Linked DNA regions of Paraglaciecola sp. L3A3. The protein of the gene in region 1 binds, or shares a complex with, the protein of each later gene. Links are inferred from orthologs where the notes say so. Each region holds a gene or a part of one and is shown on either strand. Other genes may lie near its edges.

Region 1 (16,211 bases):
TTCTTTCGCCATGGGATAACAAGCTATCTTTTAAATCGGCACTGTGAATAATTTCTTCATGTAAAGCCAAATCAGTCAAAGACGCCAATAAAGACTCAAGTTTTTCAGCTACTTCTTCAGAGTTAGCTAACTCATTTAAAATGGCATACTGAATAGTTTTGATTTCTACTAATTTTTGCTTTATTTGATCTTTAGACATAGCCGTATGAGCAATATCAACCAACAAATTGGTGACTCCTGCTGAGGCACTGACTACCACAACTCGAGTATTAGGATTGTTTTTAATAATATTCGCGCAGTTTTGCATAGCAGCAAAATTAGCGACACTTGTACCACCAAACTTAGCCACATTAAGGCTATTTAGTTCTATATTGCTCACAGTTTTTATCACTCATAATCAACTACAAAAATTAGGCGGTAAAATAGCAGTTTTTTTGAATAATTTAAAAGTAATATTGTAACTAACTTCTACTATTTTGGAATAGACTCGCCACTTTGAAATAGAGATTTTTAGAGTTGGCTATTCAGCTAAAGAAAGATTAAAGAATGTTAGATCTTAAACCCTCCATGTAATGAAGGGTTCTGTATTAATGTTTAACGTCAAAAATGCAAAATTAAGAAACTGTATCTAACGCTTGTCTTACATCAGCAATAATATCGTCGATATTTTCAATTCCCACCGAAATTCTGACCAAATCAATACTCACGCCAGCTTTGGCAAGTTCTTCTTCGTTTAATTGTCTGTGAGTCGTTGAGGCGGGATGACATGCTAGTGATTTAGCATCACCTATGTTGACTAAACGCAACACCATTTGTAAAGCATCAATAAACTGGCCGCCTCCTTCAATCCCTCCTTTAACACCAAAACTTAAGATACCAGATGCTTTACCATTTGTGATTTTTTGACAAACTGTATGATAAGGGCTGTCAGGTAAAGCGGCATAATTAACCCAATTTACTTTAGGATGATCTTGTAAAAATGCGGCCAATTTTTCAGCATTACTACAATGACGTTCCATACGTAAACCTAAAGTTTCAAGGCCTTGCAAAATTAGAAATGCACTGTGCGGCGATAATGCAGCACCGGTATTACGTAAAGGAACAACACGACAACGACCGATATAGGCTGCAGCCCCTAACGCTTCTGTATACACCACACCATGATATGAGGGATCCGGTTCATTCATCATCGGGAAACGCTTTTTATTGGCGACCCAATCAAATTTACCTGAATCTACAATCACGCCGCCAATACTGGTTCCATGACCACCTATGTATTTAGTCAATGAATGCACCACTATATGGGCACCAAGTTCGAAAGGACGACACAAAAATGGCGTGGCCACTGTATTATCAACAATTAAAGGTACGCCATGTTTGTTAGCAATGTCAGCCAATGCTGCAATATCTACCACATTACCTGCAGGGTTACCTATAGACTCACAAAAAATAGCTCGAGTGTTATCATCGATTGCATTTTCAAACCCAGCTAAATCGTCAGCAGACACCATACGAGCTTCAATACCTTGCTTAGGTAAAGTGTGTGCCAATAAGTTATATGAGCCTCCATAAAGTTGGCTGGTGCTAACAATATTAGAGCCTACATCACAAATACACTGCAAAGCATACGTAATGGCAGCCATGCCAGAGGCAACAGCCAAAGCACCTATGCCCCCTTCCATCGCCGCCACTCTTTGTTCAAGCACGTCTGTTGTTGGGTTCATGATGCGAGTGTAAATATTACCCGGTACTTTTAAATCGAATAAATCTGCACCATGCTGAGTATTATCAAAAGTAAACGAAGTCGTTTGATAAATAGGCACAGCCGCCGCTTTAGTGGTGTCTTCAGAGGTATAACCGTGATGTAATGCAAGAGATTCAAGTTTCATATCTTGTCCTTTATTTTTAAGTTTTATGGAGGTCACGAAAAATTGCAGATAACTGTACTAGGCTTGATTACAATTTGCTATGAAGCTTTGATATTTATTCGTTAAGTGGATCAATCATTTAATAATATACGTTAAGAGATCGTTGGACTTGTGCTGAAATTTCGCTTAATAATCTATGATTAATTCCCTTTATCGCTTTCAATAAGAGAAATTAATTCAGGAGAAAAACGACAACTAAATTCAGTTCCACGTCCAACAACACTGTCTATGACTAATTTAGAATTATGATGAGACAATACATGTTTGACTATAGATAAACCTAAACCTGAGCCACCTGTAGTGCGCGAACGAGCTTTATCCACGCGATAGAAACGTTCAGTTAACCGTTCAATGTGTTCTGCTGCAATACCATCCCCATTATCTTTGACACTAAACTTTGCTTGTTGACCTTCAAATCCCCATGTCACTTGGATTACACCTCTAGGTTGGGTGTAATGAATGGCGTTGAATATCAAGTTAGAAAACGCGCTGCGTAATTCTGTTTCAATTCCGTAAACGTACAAAATGGGAGATATATCAAAAAATATCCTATGTTGTTTATCACGATTTAATGCTTCGGCTTCAGCTTGTATTTGCCACAAAACTTGCGGCACATTAACCAGCTTTTCAAACGCTCTTTCAGTGCTAGCTTCGATACGAGATAACACCAATAGTTCTTCAATTAAACTTTGCATCCTAATCGATTGAGAGCGCATTTCAGTGATAGCTTTATGCATCATAGGCGCTGGCATACTTCCATCTTCAGGGATCATTTCTAAATAACCGTTGATAACAGTTAGAGGTGTTTTCAATTCATGAGAAACATTGGCCACAAAATCTTTTCGCATATTTTCAATTTGAATTACCCTTGTTACATCCCTGATTAATAACATTAAATCCTGTTCAGCATAAGGAACAATCCTAATTTCTAATACTTTAGATGGATTAATAGGTGAGGTGATTTCAATTGGATGATCAAAATGTTGTGCTTTAAAAAATTTCTTAAAATGTGCAGAACGGATGCAATCATTAATATTCTGTCCAGTATCTTCCGGCCAGCGAATACCTAACTCAATGCGAGCAAGTCGATTACACCAAGTTATATTTCCTTTCTCATCAACCACTAGTGCTGCATCAGGCAGAGCTTCAGCGCCTTCGCGAAATCTGCGAATAATTTCACCTAAGGCTTTACGTTTATTACGGTTGTTTAGCTTAACGGCATAAATACCTTCATAAATATTAGCCCATACCCCTCGCGTATTGGGAGGAGTGATTTTTTTACTATGCCAAAGCCAATAGTTTAATCGATGTAAACGCCAATATTGCCATGCAAGAATGACAATTCCGCCACAGATTACACCTACGGCGAATTGATCAAAATAATAACCAAGATAAGAGGTTAGAGAAATAAAAGTAATCACCCTAAGCACACTCTTAAACCACATAAAACGATGATACATATATCAAATGTTCCTTATTATCAAAAGTCTGTATTATCTTGTATGAACATTTGATCATCACGCCTGAAACTCAGACCTTCTTTTTCTAGTTAGTTAATTAAACATGTCTTATATTTTCGTGGAATACCGGTAGCCCGCACCTCTTACAGTTTGAATCATATTTTCGTGAGAAAAGACTGACAATGCTTTACGTAACCGGCGAATATGCACATCAACTGTTCTATCTTCTACATACACATTGGTTCCCCAAACATTATCTAATAGCTGCTCTCGGCTATAAACACGTTCTGCATGAGTCATAAAAAAGTGTAATAACTTGAACTCAGTTGGTCCCATTTCTATAGGTGCTTCATTTGATGTCACTCTATGGGAAACAGGATCCAATCTTAAGCCTTTAAATTCAATTGCATCTTCACTGGAGGTGGGTGTAACACGTCTAATAACAGCTTTCACTCGAGCCACTAATTCTTTAGGCGAAAAGGGTTTAGTAACATAATCATCAGCACCCGACTCTAAGCCTCGAATTTTGTCTTCTTCCTCACCCTTAGCTGTCAACATTATGATAGGGATATCTCTAGCGTATTCATGCTGTTTCAATTTTTTAGCCAATTGAATACCTGTTCCACCGGGTAACATCCAATCGAGTAAAATTAAATCAGGATAAGGTTCAACTATTTTATCCAAAGCAACTTGGAAATCTTCAGCTTCAATTGTTTCATAGCCCGATTGCTCAAGAACAAATTTCAACATATCCCTGATCGGTGCTTCGTCTTCTACTAATAATATACGTTTGGCCATGCTTAAATTCCTTAATACTTCAGGGCACCGATTATTCATACTTTTTATGACACTTTTATTAAACTTATCATTTAAGTGTAATAAACATGCATATATTCCCAAATTAGCAGCAACAACCGCTAATTTTTCACTTAATTACAAAATCTCTTTCACGAAAGAGGGAGCCAACAAAAATAAAATTACTATGTTACTGATTCATTTAATGTCTGTTCTTGTTTATTTTTTTTAATACGCATATTCTGTACGGTATCAGATTAAACTTCTTAGCTAAAGGATGCCCATTAGATATGTCTAGCGTAAACAAAGGATTATCAAAAAAACTTCTCGCTAGAGTATTATCTGTTTATTTTATTCTTACACTTATTGTTACCACAGGCCAAGTTTTCACTGAGTACTTAAATACTAAAAGTCATATCGAAGGTGAACTACAAACCTTAAAAAACACCTTCAGCACAAGTTTAACTCGGGCAATATGGGAACTGAATACCCCTCAAGCCAAATCAATTGCTGTTGGTTTAATGGAACTGCCTATTATTGAAGGTGTACAGATACGCGATGAAAATAGTAAATATATCGCAGACTTAGGCCGTACCTCTAAACTTATCGATGAACCCATTACCAAAGGTGTGGTAAGAGACCATTCGGGCAGTACTTTTGGTTACAGCTTCCCGCTTATTTTTGAATTTTCTGGGCGTACATCTTTGGTTGGTGACGTTACCTTGTATTCAAGTATTGATATCATTTTTAGTCGTATCGAAGTGGGTATTTTCTTTTTAATTGGTAATGCCATTGTTAAAACTGGCTTTTTGGTATTTCTGTTTATGAGTGCCTTTCGTACCATGTTAACCAATCCGCTGAATGAACTTTCTCAACAGATTTCTGATTTCCATCTAGAAGATCCAGAATCTTCAAAATTAGACTTAGGCATTTCAGACAATAATGAATTAAAACTTCTAGAAACCTCATATAACAAACTGATCGACGAAATGATTATTTATCAGGCAAAGTTATCCGGTGCACAAAATGCATTAAAGGAAGCCAATAAATTATTAGACGAGCAAAATATATCATTGGAAGAAGAAGTTGCTAAGAAAACCGCAACCTTGAGCAAAATAATGTTGGACTTAGAACAACAGAAAGATGAGTTATTAATCAATCAAAGAGAATTACGTCAAGAAAATGAAAATCGTAAATTTATAGAAGACGAATTACGTAATCGAAACTCTGAGCTGGCTAAGTCTATGGAAACAGTTAAATTAGCCAAAGATCAATTAATAGAATCAGAAAGAATGGCTTCTCTGGGCGGTTTGGTTGCGGGTATTGCACACGATGTTAATACTCCATTAGGAGTCAGCATTACTGCTACTAGTTTTTTACAAGAGCGAATCAGTAAATTACAAACTGCTTACGAAGAAAAGAGTTTAACTGGTAGCACAATGTCAACATTCATCTCTGACGCCCAACAAACAGCAACCCTTCTGACAAATAATTTGAACAGGGCCTCTGACCTTATTTCTAGCTTTAAACAAGTGGCCGTTGACCAAACTAGCGAAGCAGAACGTGAAATTAATGTCAGTCAATATTTAACAGAAGTAATACAATCTCTAGCGCCTAATTTCAAAAAGACTAAACATACGATTAATGTCAGTTGTCCAGAAGATCTGACCTTCACTTGTGCACCTGGTGCCTTAGCACAAATTTTCACTAACATGATAATGAACTCTCTCATTCACGGTTTTGAAAATATCGAGAAAGGCTGTATCGATATTGAAATCAGCCAGGATGAAGGGAATTTAATAATTAATTATTCTGATAATGGTAAAGGTTTAATATCAGACACATTAGACAAACATTTTGATGCTTTTTTTACTACTAAAAGAGGCAAAGGTGGAAGTGGCTTAGGCACCCATATAATGTACAACCTAGTGACTCAGACATTAAAAGGTGACATCAAAGTACATAGTGAACCAAACCAAGGTTTACAATACAAAATAAGCCTACCTGTATAGCGAGGACGAAGGATTCCTGCTACTCTTTCCAGTCTTTTGTTTTACTCCTAAAACTAATTATAGTGGATCCAATATATGTGGTTTAAAAACCTGAAGCTTTACACACTCACCCAAGATCTAGATATTACTGAAGAGGATTTAGAAACCAAATTAGCTGAATTTAAATTTCGTCCTTGCGGTAGTCAAGAAATAGCCACCATGGGATGGGGTTCTCCTTTCAATCAAGGTAAGACGCTTATCCACGTAACCGCAGGACGAATTTGGTTAACCCTGAAAAAACAGGAGCGTATATTACCTGCCGCAGTAGTGAATGCTGAACTAGCAGATAAAGTCGCGTTAATAGAAGCCGAAACAGGCTCTCCAGTGGGCAAAAAAGCTCAACAAGATATTAAACAAGAAATCATTCAGCGATTATTACCACAAGCATTCACCAAAAATAGTTTTACCCATGGTTTTATTTCTTGGAAAGATAAATTAGTCGTAGTTGATGCCTCAGCAGATGGCAAAGCCGAAGCATTTTTGGCCATGTTACGTAAAGCAATTGGTTCGTTACCAGTCATACCTATGGCTAGACAATCAATACAAGGTGAATTAACGGCTTGGCTAAAAGATGATTCAGTCCCTTCTGATATAGTTATATTAGAAGAAGCAGAATTAAAAGCCCTAGAAGAAGATGGCGCTATTATTCGCTGCAAAAATCAAGATTTATACAGCGATGAAATTTCCAATCATTTAGCTGCCGGAAAATCAGTACAAAAAATTGCTATTGAATGGAATGAAACTTTACAAGCAATCATTCAAGAAGATTTAAGTATTAAGCGGCTTAAGTTTACAGATGTAATAGTTGAACAAAATGATGATATTCCAAAGGATGATCAACTAGCTAGACTAGATGCAAATTTTGCTTTAATGTCAGGTGAAATTGTCAGGTTTGCTGAACGATTAAAAGTAATATTTCAGTTGGATAACGAACAAGAATAAAAAATAGTGAATCTATAGCTAGTATATAAATACCAGCTATAGATTCAATTTAACCTTAGGCAAATATCTGTTTCGCATTTTCACGTAATTCAATAAAATCATCTGACAATAAATCTGTAACGTCTGCAACAATACCTTTTTTAACCGCTGCTTCAAGCACTTCATCTTTATGCTTATCAAGACGTCCACAAACCGCGGCGCCAATACGAACAAGATCGAGATAAGAGACAGCTTCAGTTTGTACTGACATATCATTAAAGTGTGCAGCGACTTCTATAAACTCAGGCTCAAACCCCCACTCTTTCATAATACTAGAACCTATCTTTCCAGATAATTTTTGAATGGCAACTTCTAAAAAAGTAGGATTTGCAAATACCTCAGAATGCCGCTCAGCCTCAGTTAAAATGGGTAAAATACCGATATTATTAATTAACGCAGCTAACATCATTGATTCCAATGAAAGCGAACGATTTTTAGTATGTTTAATATGAGTTTGTAAAACGGCCAACGAACTAGCCACTACTTCAATAGTGTCAGCCCACGCTTTTTCCATATAAGCTTTTACCACATCATTTTTAGAAACAAATAATTGTTCCATCGCTAATGCAGTAGAGATATTTTTAATTTGGCGAAGACCAATACGAGTGACCGCTTGTGCTGTTGACGTCACTTTAACAGCACGCCCCAAATAAGCACTATTTGATATTTTGATCATGCGAGCACAGAGTGAAGGATCTTGTCCGAGGACATCGGCCATAGCATTTAAATTTATATTAGGATCATCGGCAGCTCGCCTAACTTTAAGTGCAATAGCAGGGAGAGTCGGCAATACCAAAGTATCGTTATTTATTTTTTCAACCAAGATGGTTAATAATGCATTTTCTGTAGCCATGTAATTATCCGTATCCTGTGAACAGCCGAATATAAATCAGCTAGTCATATTTATTTTGTACTATTTAAGTTTATGTCCTACTGGATATAAACTGAGATTACGCGAGCTTCCCGTATCCAATTTTAGTTCACTTAATTAATCTGAAAAATACAAACAGATTTGAACGAATGGATAAATCTGGAAGAGTTTAAATGCTAGCATATTTTTTGATACTAACTAGCCCTCATAACCCCATAAAACGCTAAATATTTGCTATATATTGCATACTATCCAATATATTCCTTCAGAATAAGGATATAAATCGGAAACCTTATAGAAATTCTTTCTACAATAATATTTTGCGCAATCTTCAGCTTATTTTTTCATGTAATAAAAGTAATCTTCTATTGATACTTTATTCAATAAGATTTTAACATTTCAAGCAGATGGAGATTATAAATAGGTAGATAAATTAGTGCCCTAATTTGGGTTTATTAAATCTGAATTACAACCAGACTTAAATAAATTAACCCAAATTTCAATTCACCTTGATATAGACTTTAAACAAAGGCTAGAAGTTCTAGGATTATAAAAATAAAATAGTAGATTTAAAGAGCTTAAGATGACAAGGACTGCTCATGCAGTCCTTAGTAAACCTGAGTTCGAGATAAGCCGAGCCTCTCAACACCCCTCTTTTGGCGCCTAGCGGCATTGGCTCTTCTAACAATAGTCCGCTATTTCATACGAAAATGCGCCTTGCTATCCACAAAAATTTCGTCTTCAGGGATGCGTTGATATAAACTAAAATGAATGTGTATTTGTACCCAGTTGAATTTTAAGTGTGAATTAAATTGACACTTCTTAACCCGAGTTCAGGATAGTTATTATTTAATTTTCACTAACTTTCAAACGCTCTTGATACGGTGGCCAGCCTAACGTTTTCCCCGCCAACACATGTAAATGAATATGGTAGACAGTTTGTCCGCCATGCTCGTTACAGTTCATCACGGCACGATAGCCATCTTCTGCAAAGCCCTTTTCCTCAGCAATTTGTGCAGCTACCCAATATAAATGCCCTACCGTTGCCTTATCTTCAGGCGCAATATCGTTGATGGTAGCTATCGGCTTTTTAGGAATAACCAAAAAATGTATTGGAGCTTGAGGGTTAATATCACTAAAGGCTAACGCTAATTCATCTTCATATAAGATTTCAGCCGGTATTTCTTTATTAATAATTTTAGTAAATATGGTATCAGACATAAGAATTCCTTTTATAACAACACAAACAGTAATAAAGCTACGCCTAAGATCAAACGATAAATCACGAAAGGCAACATACCAATTTTTGAGATCCAAGCTAAAAATAGATAAATACAAGCATAAGCGCTAACAAATGAAAATACCGCCCCAAATAATAGTGCTTGCCAATCGACTCCATTCGGCTCTTGTATTAAATCAACAGTGGCTAATAATCCGGCCCCTAAAATGACCGGAATAGATAATAAGAATGAAAACCTTGCGGCACTGTCTCGATTAAGCCCTAACATCAGCCCAGCGGTCATAGTGATACCAGAACGAGACGTCCCGGGAATAATAGCGATGGCTTGGGCAATACCAATAATCAAGGCGTTTTTCCACGTTATATGAGTAATATTCTTAGCTAGCGTTGCTTTTTTATCGGCGTACCAAAGTAATAAACCAAACACAATAGTCGTCGTTGCAATAACCAAGGCAGAACGACCATACACTTCGATATAATCTTTTAATAAAAATCCAAATATCACTGCTGGAATGGTGGCTAAAATGACCCACCAAGCTAACTTACTGTCTGCAGATTGATTAGCCGTAAACCCTTTACTTAACCATGCAACAGTTAGTCGAGCTATATCTGCACGGAAATAAATCATCACAGCTAACAAGCTTCCTACATGTACTGCCACATCATATGCTAATCCTTGGTTATGCCACCCAAAAACTTCAGAAGGTAGAATTAGGTGTGCAGAACTAGAAATAGGCAAAAACTCAGTCAAACCTTGGATAATTGCCAAAATAATAATTTCAAATAATGTCATGATTCAGTAGAGCTCCATTCAAATGTAATCACCCAAAGGTGTTGTCGGGTTTTGTCATATTCCTGCCAAAGACTGGCATAAGATTTTTTTACTATAGGGTGGATAAGATCACCCGCAATTTCTGCCAACGGTTTTAAAACAAAAGCGTTATATAATATTTCTGGGCGAGGTAATTCTACTGGTGATTGCATAACAAGTTCGTCATATAACAAGAGATCTAAATCTAAAGTACGAGGAGCAAACTTTTGTTCATTTCGTTGACGTTTATTGTCTTGTTCTATCTGCTTAAGTATTTTACATACTTGCTCTACAGGTAAAGATGTATGAGCTTTAACAACCAAATTATAAAAATTATTACCGGTAAAACCTACAGATTCACTTTCGTATACAGAGGATAATTGGAGCGGTCCAAAAGCTTGATACATGCCTTGTAACCCAGCCCTAGTATGTTTTTCTTTATCAAGGTTACTTCCCACACTAATATAAATCTCATGTGTATCGCTATTAAGCACACTCACACTGCTCGCTCCCGCGTAAACTCTACTGCAACATTCTTTGCATTGGCCAAAATGTCAGGTTTGCTTAACTTTAATCGAGCAATCTTCACTGCTGGAAATGACTTTAAGATACAATCAATTAAATGACTGGCTAGTGCCTCAATTAGTTTAAAATCACAGCATTTAGCCTCATCCGCTAATGTTTGTGCCACCAGAGCATAATTAAGCGTGTCGTCAACATTATCTGAATGAGCAGCAATAGATAAATCTGCTTGTAACTCAATATCGAGTATCAGTCGCTGCTTGTTTTTTCTTTCCCAGTCATACACGCCAATCAGCGATAAGACCTCTAGTCTTTCGATATGAATTTTATCCATTTGTGATCCGCGCTGCATTTTATCTTAGATTGTTATATTCTGGCTGAATTGTAACTCATTCTTTTAGCACAAGTACATGACAGCACTCACAATATTCATGTTTGCATTTGCCTATCTGCTTGGTTCTGTATCAAGTGCTATTTTGGTGTGTAGATTATTTGCCTTAGGCGATCCTAGAGAGCAAGGTTCAGGTAACCCAGGCGCCACAAATGTATTAAGAATTGGCGGAAAATTACCTGCTGCCTTAGTATTAATATTTGATATTTTAAAAGGTACAGTACCAGTATGGGCTAGTTATTATTTGGGCTTAGACCCTGTATATCTAGCTTTTGTTGCTGTCACCGCATGTTTAGGCCATATGTTTCCAATATTTTTTGGCTTTAGAGGTGGCAAGGCCGTTGCAACAGCTTTTGGCACTATCTTACCTTTAGGCTTAGATTTAGCATCCCTGCTTATTTTTTGTTGGGTAATAGTATTATATATATCAGGATATTCTTCGTTAGCCGCAATTATTACCGTTAGTTTAGCGCCACTTTTAACTTGGTTAATCCAACCTGAGTATGCCATGGCAGTAGCCATTTTAAGCGGCTTAATTATTCTTCGCCACAAAGAAAATATAATCCGTTTGTTCTATAAGCAAGAAAGCAAAGTACGACAGAATAAGCGAAAGTGAACCAACTAAATGGCGGGTAAATCCTCTAAAGACCATCTAGGTTGAGCTTTTGTACTTAACGATTCAGTTTCGCCGGCTTTTAACCTTTGTAATCCCGCATAAGCGATCATCGCACCGTTGTCAGTACAAAATTCTAATCTAGGATAAAACACTTCACCATTGATACTTCTCATCATATCAGCCAGTTGAGTGCGCAATTGCTTGTTAGCACTTACTCCACCAGCAATCACTAAACGTTTAAGTTTGGTTTGTTTCAACGCCCTTTTACATTTTATCGCTAACGTATCCACCACAGCTTCTTGAAACGCATAAGCAATATTAGCATGAGTTTGTGCGCTACCATCACTGGCTCGAATAGTATTAGCAGCAAACGTTTTTAAACCACTAAAACTAAAATCTAATCCAGGTTTCGTGGTCATAGGCCGTGGAAATTGATAATGCCCTGCTTCTCCTTGTTCGGCCAATTTAGCTAATAACGGCCCTCCTGGGTAATCTAAACCCAACAACTTTGCAGTTTTATCAAAGGCTTCACCTGCAGCATCATCTACAGATTCTCCTAGAACTTGATATTGACCGATACCATCCACTCTAACCATCATAGAGTGGCCACCTGAAACTAATAGCGCAATAAAAGGAAAAGATGGTACTGGTTCATCTAGCATAGGTGCAAGCAAATGGCCTTCCATATGATGTACACCCACAGCAGGCAAATTCCACGCATAAGCCAAACTACGGGCAACCGACGACCCCACTAGTAAAGCCCCTACCAAACCAGGCCCTTTCGTAAAAGCAATGCCATCTAAATCTTTTTCGGTGCAGTTAGCTTCCAATAATGTCTGCTTTATTAAAGGAATGATTTTTCGCACATGATCTCTTGATGCTAATTCGGGAACTACCCCACCATAATCAGCATGTAACTTTACTTGGCTATATAATTGATGTGACAATAACCCTTGATGCTCATCATAAACAGCAACACCAGTTTCATCACATGAGGTCTCGATTCCTAATACTCGCATAATATTTTTAATAATTTACAGATTAAACTGCTGGCATTTTACTGTTCTGAAGTGAAAGCGCCAATTTAAAATTAAATTTGTTTGAAGATATTCACTTTTTAACCTAACAAGGCTTTACTTCTGCTGTGGATATGATTAGAATTCCGCACCATTTTTAACCGAGCTGGTTACTTTTATGTACCGGTCGATATAATTAATATATTTTTGAGGTAAGAGTTTAATGCCAATCGTTAAAGTTAGAGAGAACGAACCTTTTGATGTTGCATTGCGTCGTTTTAAACGTTCATGTGAAAAAGCAGGTGTACTTTCTGAAGTTCGTCGTCGCGAATTTTTTGAAAAACCTACTTGGGAACGTAAGCGTAAGAAAGCTGCCGCTAAGAAACGTCTTTTGAAGAAGTTATCTCGCGAAAACGCTCGTCGCATCAGATTGTACTAAATCTCTTCTGAAGCGCGTTATTTGTATTTAATTATGAAACACGCGCTTTAAGTCGTTTTATCACACATCCTTTTTACGTTTTCGATGAGTCATACATGTCTTTATTAGATGATTTAAAAAATGCACAAAAAGATGCTATGCGCGCCAAAGATAAAGTTCGTCTTGGTACTATTCGCATGGCTTTGTCTGCCGTAAAGCAACATGAAATCGATGGACGTACTAATCCCGGTTATATTGCTTTAGACGATGATGGTATTCTTGCTATTTTAATCAAGATGATAAAACAGCGAAAAGATGCAGCCAGTCAATACGAAACTGCAGGTCGACAAGACTTACTTGACATCGAACTAGCAGAAATTGTTATTTTGCAAGGTTTTATGCCTAAAGCCCTTACTGAGGCAGAAATAGATTCTTTAATTGTTCAGGCAATGGAAGAAACTAGTGCTACTGGAATGCAGGATATGGGTAAAGTCATGGGCTGGTTAAAACCAAAAGTTCAAGGCAAAGCTGATATAGGCCAACTTAGTAGTAAAATAAAAGCTAAGCTTAACGCTTAAGTTATATCAGTACACTATATAGCATTCTACAAACCGCACTCAGTTGCGGTTTGTTTATTTAGGGCGCTAATATTTAAATTAGTGTCGAAGTTTATACTGACAATATGGCATCATACTCCCCGATTTTATTGTATTGCTTGAGAAAATTACATGTCTGGCCGTATCCCTCGTGAATTTATAGATGACATCATCGCTCGAACTGACATAGTAGAGTTAATAGACAGTCGTGTTTCTTTAAAAAAAGCAGGCCGTAATCACCAAGCTTGTTGTCCATTTCATAATGAAAAAAGTCCTTCTTTTACTGTCAGCCAAGACAAGCAGTTTTATCATTGTTTTGGTTGTGGCGCGCACGGTAATGTTATTTCGTTTTTAATGGAATTCGACCGATTAGAATTTCCTGAAGCCATAGAAGAATTAGCTCAATACCACAGTATAGAAGTTCCCCGAGAAAAAGGTGGAGCTCCAGCTCTAAGCGCAGAACAAAAACAGCAAAAAGGCAATGATTACGAGTTAATGGAAAAGGTGGCAAAATACTTTTCACAACAACTCAAATCCCATCCAGAAAAAAATAAAGCAGTAGATTATTTAAAAAAACGTGGATTAAACGGCGAAATAGTTAAAGCGTTTGATATGGGCTTTGCACCACCAGATTGGGATAGTGTACTGAAAACATTTGGTATCAATCCAACATTTCAGCAGCAACTACTCGATCTAAAACTTATCACTGAAAATGATAATAGACGACGCTACGACTTTTTCCGTGATCGCATTATGTTTCCTATTCGTGACAAACGTGGTCGTGTTATAGGGTTTGGTGGACGAGTACTAGATGATGGCGGCCCCAAATATTTAAACTCCCCTGAAACCAGAATCTTCCACAAAGGCCATGAGTTATATGGTTTTTATCAAGCTAAACAAGCACATAGAAATTTAGCCAAAGTCATAATAGTCGAAGGTTACATGGATGTGGTTGCATTAGGCCAATTTGGTATAGATTACGCTGTTGCCTCCCTTGGTACAGCGACTACGCCAGAACACATTCAAATGTTGTTTCGCACTACCAGCGAAATTATTTGTTGTTATGATGGTGACCGTGCTGGACGAGAGGCTGCTTGGCGTGCATTAGAGAACGCACTCCCCTACCTAAAAGATGGCGTGCAAATGAAGTTTATGTTTTTACCTGACGGTGAAGATCCTGATACTTTAGTACGCAAAATTGGTAAAGAAACCTTCGAACAAAGACTGCAATCAGACTCAGTACCTTTATCTAAATTTTTCTTCAACAATTTACTGCAACGCCATCATGTAAGCAGTAACGAAGGAAAGGCCGCATTAAAAACTGAAGCCATGCCATTGATAGAGCAAATTATTGGCGACAATATTCGCGCCAGTTTGATGGCTGATTTAAGTAGTCATATGGGAGACCATAATAAATATAAGTTAGAAACCGATATTGCTAAGGCCAACCAACACAAAGGTTTAGCAAAATTAGATTTTAAAACGCCAAACAAAAGTACTATTTCTCCGGTTCGCATGATGATCCGCTTATTACTTGATGATCCGAGCTTGGCGATTAAGTGTGCCTCTGCCGATCCAGCCCCCTTAATCAATGCCCCTATCCAGGGCATGGCCATGTTAAATGAATTATTTCAATTTTGTAAAAGTAAGCCCTCGGCCAATACAGCTCAAGTACTTGAACACTTCAGAGGGCACCCCGCCAGCCCGCATTTAGCGAAGCTATTAGCTTGGGAGTATGCAGAGCAAAATCAACAATTAGTATTTGAAGATAGCTTTACTAAATTACTTGATTGGCACTTACAAGGGCGAATGGATGAATTATTTGCTAAGTCTAGAACAAGTTTTTTAACTGATGGAGAAAAACAAGAGCTCAACCTACTTGTAAAAGAACAAAAATAACCCAATATAAATACACTGTTGTCATTTGATGCTAATTTCAGCTTAGTTCACTAGATACTTAAGCCAACGACCAATCATAAAACATTGAATCGAACGAAATTCATACACCAAAGCGCAACAGACTCTAGCCGTAGGGTAGCTAAGTCTGCTATACTGGCTAATTCGCTCAGGTCGGTTTATATATCATAGATAGGCTAAGCAGTTAAACAATTACGATGTAAAATTTTTCTCTAAAAAGAAGAGTTGTACGAATTTTAAATTAATTCAAGAAGTGTAAGGTTATATGGTGCAAAGCAAGCAGTCGCAGATAAAACTCCTCATTGCTAAAGGTAAAGAACAGGGCTATTTGACTTTCGCGGAAGTTAACGACCACCTTCCACAAGATATTGTCGACTCTGATCAGATCGAAGATATCATCCGCATGATTAACGACATGGGCATCAAGGTCTTTGAAACAGCCCCTGATTCAGATGAACTTTTGATGCAAGAAAGTGACACTGATGAAGAAGTCGCAGAAGCGGCAGCACAGGCTCTTGCCACTGTAGAAAGTGAAATTGGCCGCACAACTGACCCTGTACGTATGTATATGCGTGAAATGGGGACAGTAGAACTGCTG
Region 2 (8,576 bases), 3.5 Mb from region 1 along the record:
TTGTAGACGTCAAATTCTGCTTAATTATTTTGCTGAGTATTCAGCAGGGCATTGCGGAAACTGTGATATTTGCCTAGATCCACCCAAAGCTTTCGACGGAACGGTTGATGCTCAGAAGATTCTTTCCTGTGTTCTACGATTACAACAAAATGTCGCTAGTCAATACGTCATTGATGTCTTACGTGGTAAACAATTAAAACGTATTTTTGAAAATCAGCATGAACAACTTTCTACCTTTGGTATAGGAAAACAACAATCAGATGAGTATTGGCATAACCTGATTAATCAATTAATTCATCGAGGCTTGTTACGAGTTGATATCACCCAAAATGCTGTATTGAAATTAACCGAAGAAGCACGGCCTATGTTGAAAAACACCCAGTCTTTGCAATTAGCGGTGCCAAGGTTGACTGTCAACTTAGGCAAAAAATCTAAATTCCAAGCGCAAGATTATGACCGAGCATTATTTGCCAAGCTTAAACATTTACGTAAAGTCATTGCAGAACAAGATGATGTACCACCTTTTGTGGTGTTTAGTGATGCAACTCTGGCTGATATGGCCAATAAATGCCCTGAGTCTTCGTCTGAATTTTTAGATATCCATGGCGTGGGTGCTACTAAGTTAGAGCGATATGGTGTGCGATTTATTGAAGCGATTAGTAAGCATATTAATAAATAATCTAAGATCTTAGTTCGTCTTTGTATGGGTTAGTAGTAGTATCTCTGACATAATCTTTATTGTTTAATAAATTGATATAATCCATGGCTGTAAAAGAAGTTTCTCGTAAAAATAAAGATCAAAATGTTGAAAAACTAAAGATCCCACCACATTCTATCGAAGCCGAGCAGTCTGTCTTGGGCAGCATGTTAATTGCTCCTGACTCTTGGGATAAAGTGGCAGAAATTGTAGTGGAAGATGATTTTTACAATCATTCCCATCAAGTTATTTATCGTTCTATTTTAGGTTTGTTATCGAAGAATGAACCCATTGATTTAATTACTGTTTCTGAACATTTAGAAAATTTAGATGAATTAGAAGCAGCCGGCGGTTTTGCTTATTTAGGTGAGCTGGCACGGAATACACCAAGCTCAGCTAACGTGACTGCATATGCGCAAATTATTAAAGAGCGCGCAGTGACTCGTGAGTTAATCGGTGTGGCTCACGAAATTGCGGATACAGGTTATAATCCAGAAGGCCGAAATAGTGGCGAAATTTTGGATATGGCCGAAAGTAAGGTCTTCGAAATTGCTGAAAAAAGAACCGGCAAAAACGAAGGCCCTAAAAATGTTGAATCGGTGCTAGGTAAAACCATAGATCGATTAGAAGAGCTGGTTAAAAGTAATAAAGACGTGACAGGTGTGTCTACTGGATACACTGACTTAGATAAAAAAACCAGTGGTTTACAACCTTCTGACTTAATTATTCTCGCAGCACGTCCATCTATGGGGAAAACGACATTCGCCATGAACCTGTGCGAGAACGCAATGTTGTTGGAAACTAAGCCTGTATTAGTATTTAGTCTAGAAATGCCTGCAGAACAAATCATGATGCGTATGCTGGCGTCTTTAAGTCGTGTCGATCAGACCAAAGTGCGTACCGCTCAATTGGACGATGAAGATTGGGCTAGAATGTCAAATACTATGGCTATGTTAAAAGATAAAGATAACCTGTTTATTGATGACTCTTCGGGCCTAACTCCGATGGAAGTCAGGACCCGGGCAAGAAAATTAGCCCGAGATAAAGGTGGTATAAGTTTAATCATGATCGATTATTTGCAACTTATGCAAGTGCCTGGTTTAAGTGATAACCGTACCTTAGAAATTGCCGAAATATCTCGTTCTTTGAAATCTCTAGCAAAAGAGCTAGAAGTGCCAGTTGTTGCTCTATCTCAGTTAAATCGTAGTCTAGAACAAAGAAGTGATAAAAGGCCGATAAACTCGGATTTACGGGAATCAGGTTCCATAGAGCAAGATGCGGATTTGATCATGTTCATTTATAGAGACGAAGTCTATAACGAACAAAGTACCGAAAAAGGGATTGCCGAAATTATCATTGGTAAACAACGTAATGGCCCGATAGGGACATCTAGATTAACCTTCCAAGGGCAGTTTTCGCGCTTCGATAATTATGCTGGCCCAGCCATAGAAGATGAGTATTAATAGCAATTAGTGATAATGATTTTTGCTAGCTGAACACTTATATTTATTGGTTTATATCATATTAAAGACAAAAAAAAGAGATGCTAAAAGCATCTCTTTTTTTGTGTTAAGACTAACTTACTTCTTAACTTTTACTCTTGTGCTTGCAGTTACTTTAGCCGTAATGCGACGGTTAATTTTATGTGCAGCAGCAGTATTAGACGTATCTAATAATTGAGTTTCACCGAAACCTTTAACAGTTAAGCGATTAGGATTAATGCCGTATTCTTTAACAAATAAGTCACTAACAGCTTTAGCTCGTTTTTCAGAAAGCATCATGTTGTAGCCTGCATCACCTGGTGCTGATGCATGTCCTTCAATCACTGTATCTGTTGATGGGAATCGTTTCATGAAGTCAGCAAATTCTTTAAGCTGAGGATCAAGAGGATATTGCACAACGGCACTGTTATTAGCGAATAATACTTTAATATTCACTGACACTTGTTCTTCAGTAAATATGCTACAGCCATTTGCATCAACTTTGTCTTCAGCTGGTGTGTTAGCACATTTATCTTTACCATCTACAACACCGTCGTTATCAGTATCTATTGATTGAGCAACGATTGCGCAACCTTTACTATCAACTTTAGTTCCGTATGGAGTATTGGCACAGCTATCCATGTTATTGCTAACGCCATCATTATCACTGTCTTTAGAAGCTGCTGGAGCCGAACTCGCGCCAAATGCATAAGCAAGACCTAACTTGTATCCCATATGGGTATTGTCAGTGTCTAAATTCTGATATGCCGCAATTTCAGTAATAATTTTAAAGTTTTCGTTTAGATCCCAGTGCTTACCTAAACCTAAATCTAGGTAGTAATCACTTTCTGCAATCTTGGTACGCTTCACACCACCGAAGACATAGAACAAGTCATCTTCTAGGAAATATAACGCATCTGCACCAAAGCGATTACTTGAATAGTCGCTAGGAGTGGCATCGATATCAAAGCTTGAAGCTTCAATTCGAGCAGCCCACTGTGGTTTAAATCTAAAACCAAATTCCACTCCTAAGCCTTTACCACTATCTAAGTAGAAAGGCGCGCCAGTTTCGGCATGATCAGTTTTGTAATATTCAACAAACCCACCAACCCACTTTTCGCCTTCTTTATTTGACTCAGCTTGTACACTTGAAGTCATAGCTAAAGCAATTGCACTAGCGACTAATAATTTTTTCATCTGTGATTTTCCTTAAAATTTTAAATGTCATTAAATATTTGCTAATTCTACCATTAAATTTGTAGATCGAAACATCCTTTATTTCATTCCCCTGATAACGTCGCAATTAAGTGACGGCTACCAGCTCTGTTGCGATGTTCGCCTAGTATTATTCCTTGCCACATACCTAACGCCAGCGCACCGTCACTTATAGGGACGGACACGTGGCTGCCAAGTAAACTGGCTTTAATATGAGCGGGCATATCATCAGCCCCTTCATAGTTATGCAGATAATAGGCCATATTATCTGGTACCATCTTATTGATATGTGTCTCCATATCTTGCCTAACGGTAGGATCGGCATTTTCGTTGATGGTTAAACTGGCACTCGTATGCTGGATAAACAGGTGCAATAAACCCGTCGATATATTTGCCAAATCGCTCAATTGGCTCACTACCTCATCAGTAATAAGGTGATAACCTCTAGATTTGGGCTTTAAAATTAAACGTTGTTGAGTCCACATAACTTACTTATTAAAACACATTTCTAAATATAAATTACCCGATGGGTGGGTAAATGGCATGACCATTTTTTTCCCATCGACTTGATGATCAATTGTATGATTTTTGCCTGAGACTATCATAGGGGTTGCCATACCAAAGTTGTATCCTTTTTGGTCAAGATCATTTTTAGCCCCTCCACAAATCATGTTTGTTATTTCGCCTACCATATCATTCACATCTGAATTGATGCCTTCTGGCTTTTCACCTAACATTTTGTGCATGATTTCAAGGACTAAACTTTCTTCAAAGGAGATAGAAAGAGAACCTTTAATATCGTCTCCTACCATACCTATTAATCCGGATACATCGCCACCTGCCTGATTATTTCCCTTTTTTTGGGGTTTACCGGGAGTCAGTTTTGTCTGGGCCATAGTTTCTATCACATTGAGTAATGCAATAATAAATGGATTAATAAATTCAGAATTCATTTACGCAAATTTTCCTTAATTTCAGGCTCTTATTGACAAGCTGAACAGGTTCCGTGGGCTTCGATTGTTTGTTTTAATACATTAAATCCAACAGAGTTAGCTTGTTTATTTAATGTATCTTTTAATCCTACCGATTGTATTTCTTGCACTTCACCACACGTGTCACAAATTAAAAATTGTACAGGATGATGGCAATCAAAATGATGGCAAGCAACAAAAGCATTAGTTGATTCGATTTTATGAATCAAGCCAAATTCCAGTAAAAAATCTAGCGTGCGATATATAGTAGCCGGTTTCGCATTAGCTTCTGTTAATTTAAGTTCATCGAGTAATTCATAAGCGCCAACTGCTCCTTCATGACCTAATAATAGGGCGTAGATTTTTTCTCTTAATAGAGTGAATCTAGCACCTTTATCTTCACAAAACTGCCTTGCTTTGTATATTTGTGACTCAACATTTTGTTGATCAGTAATAATCACTTGATTTCCTTCAAAATAAACGGGTGAATAATAGCACTAATCATCGTTTATGAGGTAGTGGTATTAAAATTTTTGCATCATCTTAATTCTATCATGCATATCTTGGATTTTGCGTGTTAATCTTACCATCAATATAGTCAGTGTTAACCTTTATTATGATTGAACAAAATATAACTATTAGCCACGAAACATTAGCCATTTGGTTTGTTTTTAGTGGCGATAAAATGTTAATTCCAAAAGAAAACTCACATTTACTCAAGTGTCGTTGGCAAAACTTAGCATTTGCTCATGCATATAAACAACAAATTGTTAAAATTGGTAGTTATAAAGAATTACCGTGTTTGTTAGTCGACATGGGCAACGAAACGATTGACGAAGAAGATTTAGCACTGGTGGGCTTGCGTAGTGTATTAAATGAATGTTCAGATACCTTTTTTGGCATAGCTGCAAGGTCTTGGCAAGTCGCTTTGTTTATCCGAACCCATAGGTTTTGTGGCCAATGTGGTTCTAAAATGCAACAAGTTGATTGGGAAATGGCTATGCAATGTATGCGTTGCAGTCATAGGTGTTACCCGAGAATTTCACCATGTATTATAGTTGCGATACGTAACAAAGATAAAATCCTCTTGGCGCAAGGAAAGTCCCAGCAATCACGAAATATGTATTCTATTATCGCAGGATTTGTTGAAAGTGGCGAAACCTTAGAACAAGCGGTGCATAGAGAAGTCTTTGAGGAAGTAGGGATTAAAGTCAAAAACCTTAAATATTTTGCCAGTCAGCCTTGGCCTTTCCCTCATGCATTAATGATGGGCTATTTAGCTGATTTTGATTCATGCGATATTCAAGTCGACGGCAAAGAAATACTAAGAGCTGGTTGGTTTGATATCAGTGAATTGCCTAATATCCCACCTAAACTTTCTATTGCGGGACAACTCATAGAACAAACTATTACAGAGATTCAACAAAGTTCTTGCTAACCAGCTTAGTTAAACAGATATAGCAACAAGGTTTGAATTTTTAGTGTTTAGAATGTTTGAAATTTAATCAACACAAACAAACTGTTCAACTTTTTGTCTAATTTACTTAGCTTCAAGCCGTAAAGCCGCTACAATACTGCCAATTTTTATGCCTGATACAATCAAATTGTCATTGGGCGAGCTTTATTATGACTAGAGGTAACTGATGCAAGAATTGCAGAACGATCGATATTTAAGGGCTTTGTTACGCCAACCCGTAGACGTCACACCTGTATGGATGATGCGCCAAGCTGGTCGATACTTACCTGAATATAAAGCGACACGCGCAGTGGCAGGAGATTTTATGTCCCTCTGCAAAAATGCAGAATTAGCTTGTGAAGTGACTTTACAACCCTTACGTCGATTTGATCTAGATGCAGCAATTCTTTTTTCCGATATTTTAACTATTCCTGATGCAATGGGATTAGGCCTGTATTTTGAAACAGGGGAAGGCCCAAGATTTGAACGACCACTAACTTGTATGGGGGATATTAAAAAATTACCCGTTTTAGATCCAGAAGATGAATTGGGTTATGTGATGAACGCTGTGCGGACCATCCGTAAAAATTTGCAGGGCCAAGTCCCTTTAATTGGTTTTTCTGGCAGCCCATGGACTTTAGCTACTTATATGATCGAAGGAGGCTCAAGTAAGGCTTTTACTAAAATCAAAAAAATGGCTTTTAGTGAACCTCAAGCTTTACATCTATTGTTAGATAAACTTGCGGACTCTGTAATTTTGTATTTAAACGCCCAAATCGCCGCTGGAACCCAGTCTGTTATGGTATTTGATACATGGGGTGGTGTGTTATCAGGTCGTGATTACAATGAGTTTTCGTTACGTTATATGCATAAAATTGTTGATGGTCTAACTCGTGAAAATGACGGCCGTAAAGTGCCAGTGACCCTATTTACTAAAAATGCCGGATTATGGCTTGAATCAATAGCTGCTACTGGATGTGATGCGGTTGGTCTGGATTGGACTGTAGATATGGCTGATGCGAAAAAACGTATTGGCGATAAAGTGGCCTTGCAAGGTAATATGGACCCTTCTATGTTATATGCCCCAGCAGAGAGAATTGAACAAGAAGTACAATTAATACTCGATGGTTTTGGTAAAGGTGATGGCCATGTATTTAACCTAGGACATGGTATTCATTTAGATGTCCCACCGGAAAATGCCAAGGTATTTATTGATGCGGTACATAAGTTGAGTAAACCTTTTCATCTTTAATTCTTGTTATTTCAGCTAAAACCATAATTTTTGTTGTGATAAAGGCTCGATTGATTTCAATCGAGCCTTTATATAGCAGTTGTTATCTAACTTAATTGTTTCTGTGCGTGCGTTCTTAATTCAATTGCTACCTTGCACTTCTGTTAAATCATTGCCTTCATACTCAGCGCATACATAACCAATAAAACCTGAGTCAGTGAAAACTTAACTCAGGTTAATGTGTACCCTATGAATTTGATTAATTACTTTTTTTGAAAATGACTTCTTTACCGTTAGTCGTCAACTGTTTTGCTGAAACGTGAATACAATCTTGGTCAATTTCTAATAGACCTATACCTGCACTATTAAGCAAAGTGCGCACATTTTGTCCTTTCGGTTTTCTGTGTTGTATGCGCATATTTCTGCGTTGGGTAAACCAATTTAGTGGTGAATATTTACTATATAAAACACGGTTGAGAGTGTCGAACCAGTTGAGTAATTTTTCGGGGAATTGGTTCTTAATACCGCTACTGGTAATTTGCGTAATATTAGGGCTATTTTGTCTAAAACGTAAACTAATGTCATAAACAAAAGAATAGTGAACATCACCAGATAAAATAACAAAATTGGGTGGCGTTTTACGGTTACGAAAAATATTCAACATCACACTAGCCGTCCCCTTATGGGCCATCCAATTCTCAGCATCTACTGTTAGAGCTTTACCAAAAAAGGTAAAAATTCGTTGAATGGTTTCGATTAATTTAACGCCGAATATCGGTGCAGCAGATACCATTATTACCGACTTTTGGCCTATAAGTTCTTGCTGTAAGTCACACAAAGCTTCCCAATCCATTAAGCCTGATGGTTTAGTTAAACTAGACTCTGAACGCCATCGTTGGGTTCTGGTGTCGAGCACAACAAGCTTAGGGCTAGTCGCTAAATGATAATGCCAATGCTCCCAGGCTAATAACTTATCGACTAATTCGTCGTGTTCAATTATTCCTCGCTTGGTAAAATGACTAGTGCATAAATCTTTTAATGGCTGCAGAGTGTTTGGGCAATTCCCCCAACCTTGGCATAACCAATAGCCAATCAAAGCATTGCCCACAATACGTTTAGCAAATTCATTTTGGTAAACGGCTTCTTCCCAACCTCGGGTTAAATTCCAGTCGTCTGTGATGTCATGGTCATCGAATATCATGTAAACAGGAACGTGTGCTAATGCTCTGCGAACTTTTGCTAACCCTGTAGCAAACTTTTCTATAGCCATTTTTTCTTTGCCAAAAATAGACTTAAATTTTTTTGGTATGGGGTCGTCAGATAGGGTTATCCGTTGCCACATTTCTGGGGACCAAGTTAAAATATACATAGCCATTACTTCAGCAAAAGACATTAAGTGGTTATTGGCATTATCAGAAGTAAATATAGGCTTTTTTTTGGCGCTGAAAAAATTGTTATAGGTGTTTTCTGTTGTTGGGGTATCAGGTAGTAAAGCAGGGCGTTGGTAATAACAATCTGTATGCTG

The links.
Region 2: the proteins of dnaG (region 1) and dnaB are in contact, whole or in part, in a crystal structure (PDB 2R6A), measured with the Geobacillus stearothermophilus proteins. The link is inferred for Paraglaciecola sp. L3A3 from one-to-one orthologs. Residues at the interface, in WP_049624496.1 of Geobacillus stearothermophilus: Lys456, Leu457, Leu458, Pro459, Ala460, Asn463, Ala464, Leu467, Leu535, Leu536, Ile537, Ala538, Gln544, Glu545, Asp548, Tyr549, His552; in WP_033016901.1 of Geobacillus stearothermophilus: Ser13, Glu15, Ala16, Gln18, Glu91, Leu92, Asp94, Ala95, Val96, Pro97, Thr98, Ala99, Ala100, Asn101, Tyr104, Tyr105, Ile108.

What each region holds. Positions count from the first base shown.
Region 1 is NZ_CP047023.1:3,680,515-3,696,725, forward strand. The notes cover bases 13,325-16,211. They hold dnaG (DNA primase), read left to right. Parts: upstream 13,325-13,828; coding sequence 13,829-15,595; downstream 15,596-16,211. Other genes in these bases: GQR87_RS15390 (GatB/YqeY domain-containing protein), read left to right, coding at 13,325-13,678; rpoD (RNA polymerase sigma factor RpoD), read left to right, coding at 15,879-16,211. Also shown: lysC (lysine-sensitive aspartokinase 3), read right to left, coding at 1-379; GQR87_RS15325 (O-acetylhomoserine aminocarboxypropyltransferase/cysteine synthase family protein), read right to left, coding at 615-1,889; phosphate regulon sensor histidine kinase PhoR, read right to left, coding at 2,069-3,388; phosphate regulon transcriptional regulator PhoB, read right to left, coding at 3,497-4,186; GQR87_RS15340 (ATP-binding protein), read left to right, coding at 4,474-6,195; recombination-associated protein RdgC, read left to right, coding at 6,271-7,176; GQR87_RS15350 (HDOD domain-containing protein), read right to left, coding at 7,232-8,068; GQR87_RS15355 (histidine triad nucleotide-binding protein), read right to left, coding at 8,936-9,307; GQR87_RS15360 (undecaprenyl-diphosphate phosphatase), read right to left, coding at 9,319-10,119; folK (2-amino-4-hydroxy-6-hydroxymethyldihydropteridine diphosphokinase), read right to left, coding at 10,116-10,637; folB (dihydroneopterin aldolase), read right to left, coding at 10,634-10,993; glycerol-3-phosphate 1-O-acyltransferase PlsY, read left to right, coding at 11,070-11,666; tRNA (adenosine(37)-N6)-threonylcarbamoyltransferase complex transferase subunit TsaD, read right to left, coding at 11,672-12,685; rpsU (30S ribosomal protein S21), read left to right, coding at 12,906-13,121; more of GQR87_RS15390, read left to right, coding at 13,217-13,324. UniProt on the Escherichia coli protein: RNA polymerase that catalyzes the synthesis of short RNA molecules used as primers for DNA polymerase during DNA replication.
Region 2 is NZ_CP047023.1:188,910-197,485, forward strand. What follows is about bases 1-2,961. They hold dnaB (replicative DNA helicase), read left to right. Parts: upstream 1-762; coding sequence 763-2,160; downstream 2,161-2,961. Other genes in these bases: recQ (DNA helicase RecQ), read left to right, coding at 1-679; GQR87_RS00795 (OmpA family protein), read right to left, coding at 2,278-2,961. Outside these bases: more of GQR87_RS00795, read right to left, coding at 2,962-3,375; GQR87_RS00800 (secondary thiamine-phosphate synthase enzyme YjbQ), read right to left, coding at 3,459-3,878; GQR87_RS00805 (chemotaxis protein CheX), read right to left, coding at 3,882-4,346; GQR87_RS00810 (transcriptional repressor), read right to left, coding at 4,376-4,825; nudC (NAD(+) diphosphatase), read left to right, coding at 4,981-5,802; hemE (uroporphyrinogen decarboxylase), read left to right, coding at 6,008-7,072; GQR87_RS00825 (alkaline phosphatase family protein), read right to left, coding at 7,311-8,576. UniProt on the Escherichia coli protein: The main replicative DNA helicase, it participates in initiation and elongation during chromosome replication. Travels ahead of the DNA replisome, separating dsDNA into templates for DNA synthesis.